Regions from separate parts of the Alteromonas nitratireducens genome, predicted to be linked through region 1. Evidence: predicted binding sites of a transcription regulator. Region 1 holds the regulator's gene; each other region holds the start of a gene.
The links. The regulator LexA, encoded in region 1, represses DNA repair genes until DNA is damaged. The targets are predictions, from matches to a motif close to TACTGTATNNNNATACAGTA.
Positions count from the first base shown of each region.

Region 2: the regulator LexA is predicted to act here: its motif matches at 1,316-1,335, upstream of recN (DNA repair protein RecN).
Region 3: the regulator LexA is predicted to act here: its motif matches at 1,790-1,809, upstream of dinB (DNA polymerase IV).

Region 1 covers NZ_JBFNPK010000005.1:96,573-99,807, reverse strand. The annotation lists gene AB1N33_RS06500 (GNAT family N-acetyltransferase) at 1-56, opposite strand, end outside; gene AB1N33_RS06495 (substrate-binding periplasmic protein) at 121-912, opposite strand; gene lexA (transcriptional repressor LexA) at 1,053-1,679, shown strand; gene coxB (cytochrome c oxidase subunit II) at 2,055-3,182, shown strand; gene ctaD (cytochrome c oxidase subunit I) at 3,192-3,235, shown strand, end outside.
Region 2 covers NZ_JBFNPK010000008.1:126,550-129,784, forward strand. The annotation lists gene AB1N33_RS09265 (flavin monoamine oxidase family protein) at 1-160, shown strand, start outside; gene AB1N33_RS09270 (c-type cytochrome) at 157-771, shown strand; gene AB1N33_RS09275 (RidA family protein) at 768-1,256, shown strand; gene recN (DNA repair protein RecN) at 1,360-3,042, shown strand; gene AB1N33_RS09285 (outer membrane protein assembly factor BamE) at 3,170-3,235, shown strand, end outside.
Region 3 covers NZ_JBFNPK010000020.1:32,728-35,962, reverse strand. The annotation lists gene AB1N33_RS14670 (MBL fold metallo-hydrolase) at 1-402, opposite strand, end outside; gene AB1N33_RS14665 (DUF1653 domain-containing protein) at 465-701, opposite strand; gene dinB (DNA polymerase IV) at 698-1,777, opposite strand; gene nqrM ((Na+)-NQR maturation NqrM) at 1,914-2,147, opposite strand; gene AB1N33_RS14650 (FAD:protein FMN transferase) at 2,159-3,166, opposite strand.

The sequences.
Region 1 (3,235 bases):
AACCCATTCAGAACGGGCAAATCTGCTTCACAGGCCAGACGACAGCGAACAGGCATAACAAATATCCTCGTTGTAATTTTTTTAGGGCTCAGTTGCGTATCAGTCAGTAAGCGAATTCGATCACTTTTTTGTCGGGTCAGAACGAGCTGAAGACAGCCCCCATTTTTGCATAATGGCATCGAAGCGGCCACTGGCCTTAATCGCTGCCAGACTGTCGGTGATGTGTTTCACCATTTGTGGTGTCGTGAGGTGACCGGTGGCCATATCCAGAGTCAGATTGAGCGGCACAACATTGTAAACTTCTCTTACCTGGTTCGGATCAAAGCCTATGGACTGGATTTCATACCGCTCGGTCATCAGATTCGCCAGCACCATGTCAATCCGGCCTGTGAACAACAATGTCCATAACTGCTCGGTGCTGTGTGCCAGGACCAGGTTGTTGTTTTCGGTGAAGCCCTGTTCCAGCAGGTAACGCGCTGAGCCATAGCCGCGAATGGTGCCAACCCGGTAGCGGCGGGCATCATCAAGATGTTGAATTATCAGATCGTGGCGTGAAGACAGAGAAATGAGCGACGCGCGAACATCCTGAATTTTACCCAGCCACTGGAACTCGGTTTCACGCAGTGGCGTGCGCAGTACCGACATCAGGATGACATTCGGATGCTGTGTTGCCTCATAATAGGCGCGTGCCCAGGGTAGATGCTCAATGGTCGCGTCCAGTCCGGCATCGGCAATCAGGGCATTGACGAGATCGATACTGGCGCCCTGTTCTCTGCCCTGCTCATCAACCCAGTAAAAGGGGGCCGACACTTCGCCATAAAAGCGCACCTTGGTTGCTGCGCCGGCCATGAAAGGCGCGCTGCAGGCAAGCAATAACAGTAATAACAACGACAACGCTCGTTTCACTGCCACTCTCACACTGATGATGTTGTGTACCTACGCTACCGCTTTGTGTGTAAGAAAGTGAATCTTAGTTTGTCAGTGACAAGCGCTTGCCATTTTCGCTGCCCTCGCTATACTGCGCAGTAACTGTATAGAAAAACAGGCTGTTTATGCGTCCACTTACCCCCCGTCAAACTGAAGTACTCGAGCTGATCAAAACCACCATGCAGGAAACTGGCATGCCGCCAACCCGTGCTGAAATTGCCCGTCAGCTTGGCTTTAAGTCAGCCAATGCTGCCGAAGAGCATCTGAAGGCGCTGGCACGCAAAGGGGTAATTGAAATGATGCCCGGTCGTTCGCGTGGTATTCGTCTGAATATGGAACTGGACACCGATGTGGAAGAAGAACAGGGGCTGCCGTTAATCGGGCGTGTTGCCGCTGGTGAACCCATCCTTGCACAGGAACACATTGAGGCGCATTACAAAGTCGATCCCGAGCTGTTCCATCCGCACGCAGATTTTCTGTTACGGGTGAACGGCATGAGCATGAAAGACATTGGCATCATGGATGGAGACCTGCTTGCGGTGCATCGCACCACTGACGTGCACAACGGTCAGGTTGTGGTGGCGCGGGTTGACGAAGATGTCACCGTGAAGCGACTTGAGAAACGCGGCCGTGAGGTGCTGCTGCATGCTGAGAATGAAGAGTTTGCTCCGATCAAAGTCGACCTGGCAACCCAGCCGTTCAACATCGAGGGCATTGCGGTTGGCGTTATCAGAAACGCTGACTGGATGTAACCTGATACGCTGCCGGCCATGATCCCCCTGCCGGCAGCGCTTTATCTCCTATATTTCCCTTTGTTTTATTAAGCCAGTACCTCCCAGGTATGAAAACAGACTGCACTGCCGTTGTGCAATGTCGCGCTACTTTCCCCCTGATTGATTAAATATTCGCCACACTGTCGGTTTTTTAACAGAAAAAGCTAGACTCACCTTTCACTTTGCGTAATTCTTAGTCAGTAGTTAACAATATAATAACAAAGGCTAAATCTAATTTTTACAAAAGCCTGACGACATTCATTTTTAGGGGATATTCGGGAGCAAGTGCGGCCGGATTACCCATCACGGAGGTGCTGAGTGAAACGACTGATAACGAGTGTTCCTAAGGGAATCATGGCCTGCTTTGCGTTACTGGCTGCACTGCCAGCTTTTGCGGCGGATACCGCAGGTGGCGACAGCGCACTGAACCTGCGCCAGGGCGCGACGGATATCAGCGGCCAGGTGTATGACCTGCACATGCTGATGTTTGCTATCTGCGTGGTTATCGCGGTCGTGGTGTTCGGCGTGATGTTCATTTCTATTTTGCTGCACCGCAAATCACGCGGGCATAAACCAGCGAATTTTCATGAAAGTGTGAAAGTGGAAATTGCCTGGACGGTGATCCCTTTCCTTATCCTTATTTTCATGGCGGTGCCTGCGGCACGCACACTGATTGCGATGGAAGACACCGAGAACCCGGATATGACCGTGCTGGTCACCGGTTCGCAGTGGAAGTGGCACTACAAGTACATGGACCGTGACGTCGAATACTACTCGTTACTGGCTACCCAGCGCGAACAGATTGAAAACAAGTTCGCCAAAGGCGAAAACTATCTGCTTGAAGTGGATCGCCCGCTGGTCATTCCAACCGGTAAAAAAGTGCGCTTCCTGATCACCTCTGACGACGTTATCCATTCCTGGTGGGTGCCTGACTTTGCCGTGAAGAAAGACGCTAACCCGGGCTTTATCAATGAAGCCTGGACCAAGGTCAATGAACCCGGTGTTTACCGTGGTCAGTGCGCAGAGTTGTGCGGAAAAGACCATGGCTTTATGCCCATTGTTGTAGTGGCGAAAGAACCGGCTGAATTTGAAGCCTGGATGGGTGAGCAGGAAGAAATTGCCCGTCAGGCGAAAGAAGAAGAACAGCGCCTGCTGGCGATGAGCATGTCAAAAGAAGAGCTGATGGAAGTGGGTGAACGGGTGTACAACGCAGCCTGCGCGGCTTGCCATATGCCGAATGGTGAAGGGTTGCCGGGCGCATTCCCGGCTCTGAAAGGCAGCAAGATCGCGACAGAAGACATTCCCGGTCACATTGATATTGTACTGCACGGCAAGTCAGGGACTGCCATGCAGGCGTTCGGCAACATGCTGAGCTTAAAAGAAATTGCCGCTGTGGTGACTTACGAAAGAAACGCCTGGGGTAACAACACCGGCGACGTTATTCAGCCTAAAGATGTGAATGCTGTAGCCACCGGAAAATAGGAGAACGTCATGAGTAAAGCGACAGATACCATTACGCCGGATACTGCGGCGCA
Region 2 (3,235 bases), on a different contig from region 1:
ACACTATGAGCGATTGCGGGCTCCGGCAGGCAGGCATTATTTGATGGGTGACCAGATGGCAACGATCCAGGGCTGGCAGGAAGGGGCTGTGCAATCGGCCTGGTATGTTTTGCGGGATATCGAAGCGCGGCAGATTGCCACCCAGGGAAGACCCGTATGAAACGCCTGTTACTACTGTGTTATGCCATCAGCAGCTATGCGCTGGGCGCTGATCAACCCATGCAGCCGCCATCCTGCCCGGTTTGCCACGGCGGTTATCTGCAGGGCAACCCGTCGCTGGAAGCCCCTAACCTCAGCGTGTTACCCGACTGGTACCTGCGCAGCCAGCTTCACAGCTTTAAGAAGAACTGGCGTAGCGTAAACAGCACCCGGTCGGCCACGCAGGATATGCACGCTGTGGCCGCAATGTTAAGCGAAGAGGACATCGACCATGCGCTCACCTTTATTGCTGCGCAGCCCAAACGTGCGTCAGCATCTTTGGTAACGGGCGATGAAAAACGCGGCGAGGCACTTTACGCCGCCTGCACTGCCTGCCATGGCCCGTCTGGCGCAGGCAATGCGGCCACGCATGCGCCGCCACTGGCGGGTCAGTCTGACTGGTATCTGCTCAGCCAGCTTACCGGCTTTACTGCCGGTCACCGGGGTACCCACAGTGATGATACTGACGGTCAGGTGATGCGCGCCGCGGTCAGCGCAATCACGTCTGAACAGGATGCGCTGGACATAGTGACTTACATTAACACCCTCAACAACGGAGACACGAACCCATGAAGTCTGTTTACTGGTTACTTTTATTAATGGTTACCCTCTGCAGTCCGGTACTTGCGAAGGAAGTAAAGCGCTACCCGCTGCCGAATAACAGCACCTTTCCCATTGCATCCGCCGTCGAGGTAAACGGGCTGGTTTTTGAAAGCGGTAATGTACCCAGTCCACAACAGCCCGATGCAGAAAAAAACTCGCGCGAGTACTGGGGCGATACCGAATACCAGGCCCGCAATGTGCTGCAAAAAATCCAGACATCATTGCAAAACAAAGGCATGGACATGGGTGATGTCATTAAAATGACCGTATTTTTGGTCGGCGATCCGGCCAACGATGGCCGCATGGACTTCAGCGGTTTTATGAAAGCCTACACCGAGTTTTTTGGTACTGACGAGCAGCCTGACCTGCCCGCCCGCTCGGCCTTTCAGATTGCCGGCCTGGTTATACCGGGTATGCTGGTCGAAATTGAAGTGATTGCAGTCAGACCGGATTAACCGCAGGCGTTCGAAAAAATGAAATGATGTGATAAAAACTTCACTTTACATACAGCAAATACTGTATATATTTACACTTACTGTATAAACATCGAGTGGTTGTATGTTATCGCATCTTTCTATCAGTAATTTTGCTGTCGTCAAACAGTTGAAGGTTAACCTCGAAAATGGGCTCACCGCAATTACCGGTGAAACCGGTGCAGGTAAATCCATTGCGATTGATGCGCTCAGCCTTTGTCTGGGTGAGCGTGCCGATGCCAGCGCAGTCAGACGAGGCGCCAGTAAGGCAGAAATCGTTGCACACTTTACCCTGGAAGGTAACCACAAAGCGGCAGCCTTTCTGGACGAACACGAGCTACATGCCGATGAAGAAGACACCTGCTTTATTCGTCGTGTCATTTCTACTGAAGGTCGCTCGAAGGCGTTTATCAATGGCTCTCCCGTGTCACTGCAGCAGCTAAAGCAGTTTGGTCAGACGCTGTTGGCAATTCATGGCCAGAACACCCACCTGCAGTTACTTAAGGAAGATTATCAGCGTGCGTTACTCGACGCGTATGCAAATAACAGTGCGGTGCGCGAAGCCGTAAGCAACGCATTTCAGTGCTGGCGGGACAAACAGCGTCAGCTGACTACGTTAAAAGACGCGGCGCAACAACGCGAGGACAGACTGCAACTGCTTACCTATCAGGTGCAGGAGCTGGATGAATTCGCGTTGGCTGAGGGCGAATTTGAAGAGCTGGAAACCGAACATAAGCGGCTGAGTAACGGACAAAGTTTGCTGGAACAGGCACAGCACAGCTTTTATCAGTTGTATGAAAGTGATGAAGGTAATGCGCTGAGTATTATTCAGAACAGCATTGAACGCCTGTCTGATCTGACTGAGCATGACGCAACCCTCTCGCCAATATTGACCATGCTGAATGATGCCTCTATTCAGGTTGAGGAAGCCGCCCACGAGTTAAGAAGCTACTGTGATGATCTTGAAATTGATCCCCTTCGTCTGCAGCAGGTCGAGGCGCGCTTCAGCAAAGCAATGGAACTGGCGCGCAAACATCAGGTTGCGCCCGAAAAGCTCACCGCGCACCACGAAGCACTGAGCGCTGAATTCAGTGCACTGGGCGATCAGGAAAGCCGTCTGAATGAACTGGAAGATGAGGTAGCCGATGCCAGGGCAGACTATCTGGCGGCAACCGTTCAGCTCTCACAAAGCCGGAAGGACGCCGCAGTGGCACTGGCTGGGGAAATTGAACAACAGATTCGCAGTATGAACATGCCACACGCTAAGCTGGCGATTAACGTGCTCTATGACGACGCGCAAAAGCCCGCTTCACATGGTTTGGATACCGTAAACATTGAGGTCTCAACCAACCCTGGTCAGCCAATGGATAAACTGGATAAAGTGGTCTCCGGCGGTGAGCTGTCACGAATTGGTCTGGCTATTCAGGTTATTGCCAGCGACCAGCACGCTACCCCAACCATGATATTTGACGAGGTCGACACAGGGATCAGCGGGCCAACCGCCTCTATTGTGGGTGGCTTGTTACGTCAGTTGGGCAAACGTGCACAGGTTATCTGTGTAACGCACCTGCCTCAGGTTGCTGCACAGGCGCATAATCAGTTGTTTGTTACCAAACTGACTGACGGCGAAAGTACAGAAACGCAAATGCTGCCGCTGACCAGCCAGGACAGAATTGACGAACTTGCCAGACTGCTCGCGGGTGACAAAGTGACAGAGTCGGCACTGGCAAATGCCAGGGAGTTACTGAAAAGCGCCGATTCGAACTAATCAGCGGTTGATTGGTCATAGTGGACAAGGTAGCATGCGAACGCGCACTCGTAATAGCGTGCGTGTTCTATCTGCTATGCAAAGAACACAACAAAAAACCAACGCATTTGACGGAATCAACTCACCAATGAAGCTGTATCGAATTCTATTTGTACTCACACTGGCTCTGGCGACAGGCGCTTGTTCCAACTGG
Region 3 (3,235 bases), on a different contig from region 1:
ACCCGCCTCACTGAAGTTTTCGTCCCCTGCGAGTCGAATACGCACATTTTCATGCGCAAAAATAGTCGCACCTTTGTGCTCATGGAAGAATGCATTTGAGCCTGTGTGATCCCCGTGATAGTGGGTATTGATCACGTAACGTGGTTTATCTGTGCCAAGATCACCTAACGCCGCGGCAATTTTCTCTGCCATGGGCGCATATTGATCATCAATGATGAGGACCCCATCATCACCGGCAGATACGCCAACATTGCCGCCCGCCCCGGTCAGCATATGCACGGCGCCGCGCAGTGCAGTCGATTCAATCTGCACATCTGCAAACCGGTCATCTTCCGCTATTACCGGTACCGACGCTGACAATAATACCGGCAACACCCATCTGGAAATCTGCTTTCGAAACATCGTTTTGACTACCTTCACTGTGAATAACACCAAAAGGTATATGACACCCACGGTCTATCAGATCACTCCGATGACGGTGTTTCTCCAACATACGCGAATCGGGGAACCGCGTGTCCGTCTACGTCGACCATTTCGGTGAACATGGTCAGCGGCCTGACCCACAACGCACGCTCCCCATAGCATGGCCGATAGACAACCAGCCGGCTTTCGTCCTCTGAATGGGTAGCAACCCCAATGACATCGTAATCATTCCCTTTATAGTGCCGGTAGCGCCCCGCTTTGATGTTTTCGCTGCTCATGGTCTTACTTCCTCCAGTGGCAATCGTAATTGTAAATCTGTGGCAGGGGCAGCCAGGCCAATATGCACCCCCACTAACCTTATTCCACGACCGTTTGCTCGCAGCCAGGCTTCTTCCAATAATCTATCAAAGCCTTCCGGGGAGACGGTCACACCGCGGTGCTCAACGGTGGTAAGCTGAAAGTCCGCAAACTTCAGTTTAACGCCCAGTGTTTTTACCGCAATGGTCTTGCCGGTGCGCTTCTCGTGCTGAGTGATGCGGGCGGTTAGCTTTTCAAGTAATACAGGCAGTATGCTCTGACATTCCTCCAGCGTATGGATATCATCACTGAGTGTTCGCTCGACACCGATGGATTTGCGAGTACGACTTACCGACAGTGGCCGGTCATCGACGCCGTGTGCCCGCTCCCACAGCACACTGCCAAACTTTCCGAATTCTTTTTGTATACGTTCAAACGGATAGCGCCTGACATCTTCACAGGTAGCCAGTCCAAGCCGCTGAAGCTTTTGCATGGTTTTCTCACCGACCCCCGGTATTTTCTTGAGGGGCAGCGTTCTCACGAAACTATCCAGCTTATCCGGCGTAATCACGCAAATGCCATCGGGCTTATTCTCGTCGCTGGCGATCTTGGCGACAAATTTACAGGGCGCAACACCGGCAGACGCTGTCAGGCCAAGCTCCTGTTTGATACGTCTGCGAATATCCTGTGCTATCAGTGTGGCACTGCCGCCAAACAGCGTCGTGTTTGTGACATCAAGGTACGCTTCGTCCAGTGAAAGCGGCTCTATCAAATCGGTGTAATCTTCAAAAATCGCCCGTATCTTTCGCGATTCTGCGGCATACAATTCCATTCGTCCCTTAACCAGCTTCAGGTCGGGACACAAGCGCAGGGCATAGGCAGTTGCCATGGCCGAACGCACGCCATATTTGCGGGCTGGATAGTTACAGGTAGAGATAACGCCCCGGCGGTCGGCGCTACCGCCAATGGCAATAGGGATATTCGTGAGCGACGGATCTTCACGCATTTCTACTGCGGCATAAAAGCAATCCATATCAATATGGATAATTTTACGCATTTTGCCCCCTACCACTGTATATCTATACAGAATTATACGGTGTCTGACTGCAACAGACCAGTGTCGGGACGGGCGCGCTGTGTCAGGTTATCAGCGACAATAAAAAAACCGGGCTGGATGCCCGGTTTTCACTGAATCAGAGGATTTGGTTTTCCTGCCATTCTTTAAGCTTTTTCTCTCTGGCCTCTGCTTTTTCCATCCGCGCTTTTTTACGGTCGCACGGCTCAGGGCAATCACAGGCTTTCTCAATACCGAGCGCGCCAAGACCACCGCAGCTTCCCGAGATAGACTTGCGCTGTAATAAATAGCCAATCGCCATGGCGACTACCATCACCAGGAAAAAGGCAAACGCAAGAAGAAATGTAGACATGAGATCACCCCTTAATTGTGAACGTCGACAAGTTTATCAAATTTTGACGACGCATACTCTTCAAATCCATCGTCGGTGCGACGAATAAGAAACACCGCCAGATCTTCTTTCTCAGCCAGTGTTTTGGCCTGCTCCCAGCCCATAACATTAAAGGCAGTTGCCAGGCCATCAGCCGTCATCGATGACGGATGTACCACCGTTACTGACACCAGGTTATGGTTAATCGGTTTGCCCGTTCGCGGATCAATAAGGTGCGAATACCGTACACCATCTTCTTCATAATAATTGCGGTAATCCCCCGAGGTCGCGATTGCATTGGTACCAATTGAGACAATTTTCTGCGCCGCGCGTTCGTTACTGACCGGCTTTTCAATTGCTATCAGCCATGGGTCTCCATCACCCCGCTGACCTTTCACCCGCATCTCGCCACCAATTTCAATCAGATAATTATCAATAGCCAATTGCTCAAACAGTTCAGCGATAGCGTCTACCCCATAGCCCTTAGCAATGGTTGAAAGGTCAACATACAGCATTGGGTGGGCCTTTCTTAATCCATCAGCCGTTACCGCTAACTTATCCAGACCTACATAATCCCGTACTGCAGCGATGGCGTCGTCGCTCGGGATCTTCTCAGGCCGTTTGGTGGGGCCAAACCCCCAGAGATTCACCAGCGGCCCGACGGTTACATCCAGTACGCCGTGGCTCAGTTGCCCTAACCGCAGCGCCTCTTCGACAACCAGTCGCGTTTCTTCTGATACAGCAAAACTGTCGGTATAACGATATTGGTTAAAGCGTGACAGTTCAGAGGTGGTGTCATACGTCGACATCAGTTTGTTGATGTGAGCCAGGCGTTCGTCCACCTTCTGCTGTAATCCGGGAAACTGCTGTTCATCCACCTTCACATATTTGATGTTGTATGTCGTTCCCATGGTTTCGCCATACAGGTGGACAACCGGTAATGGTTTGTCGGCACACCCAGCCAGCACTATCAGCAGCAGTAAAGAAAATAGAATACGCATAAGCGTTGATTTGCTCCGTTGTTTACATAAAAAAGGGGGCTAAAGCCCCCTTTTCATTCAACTTAATGG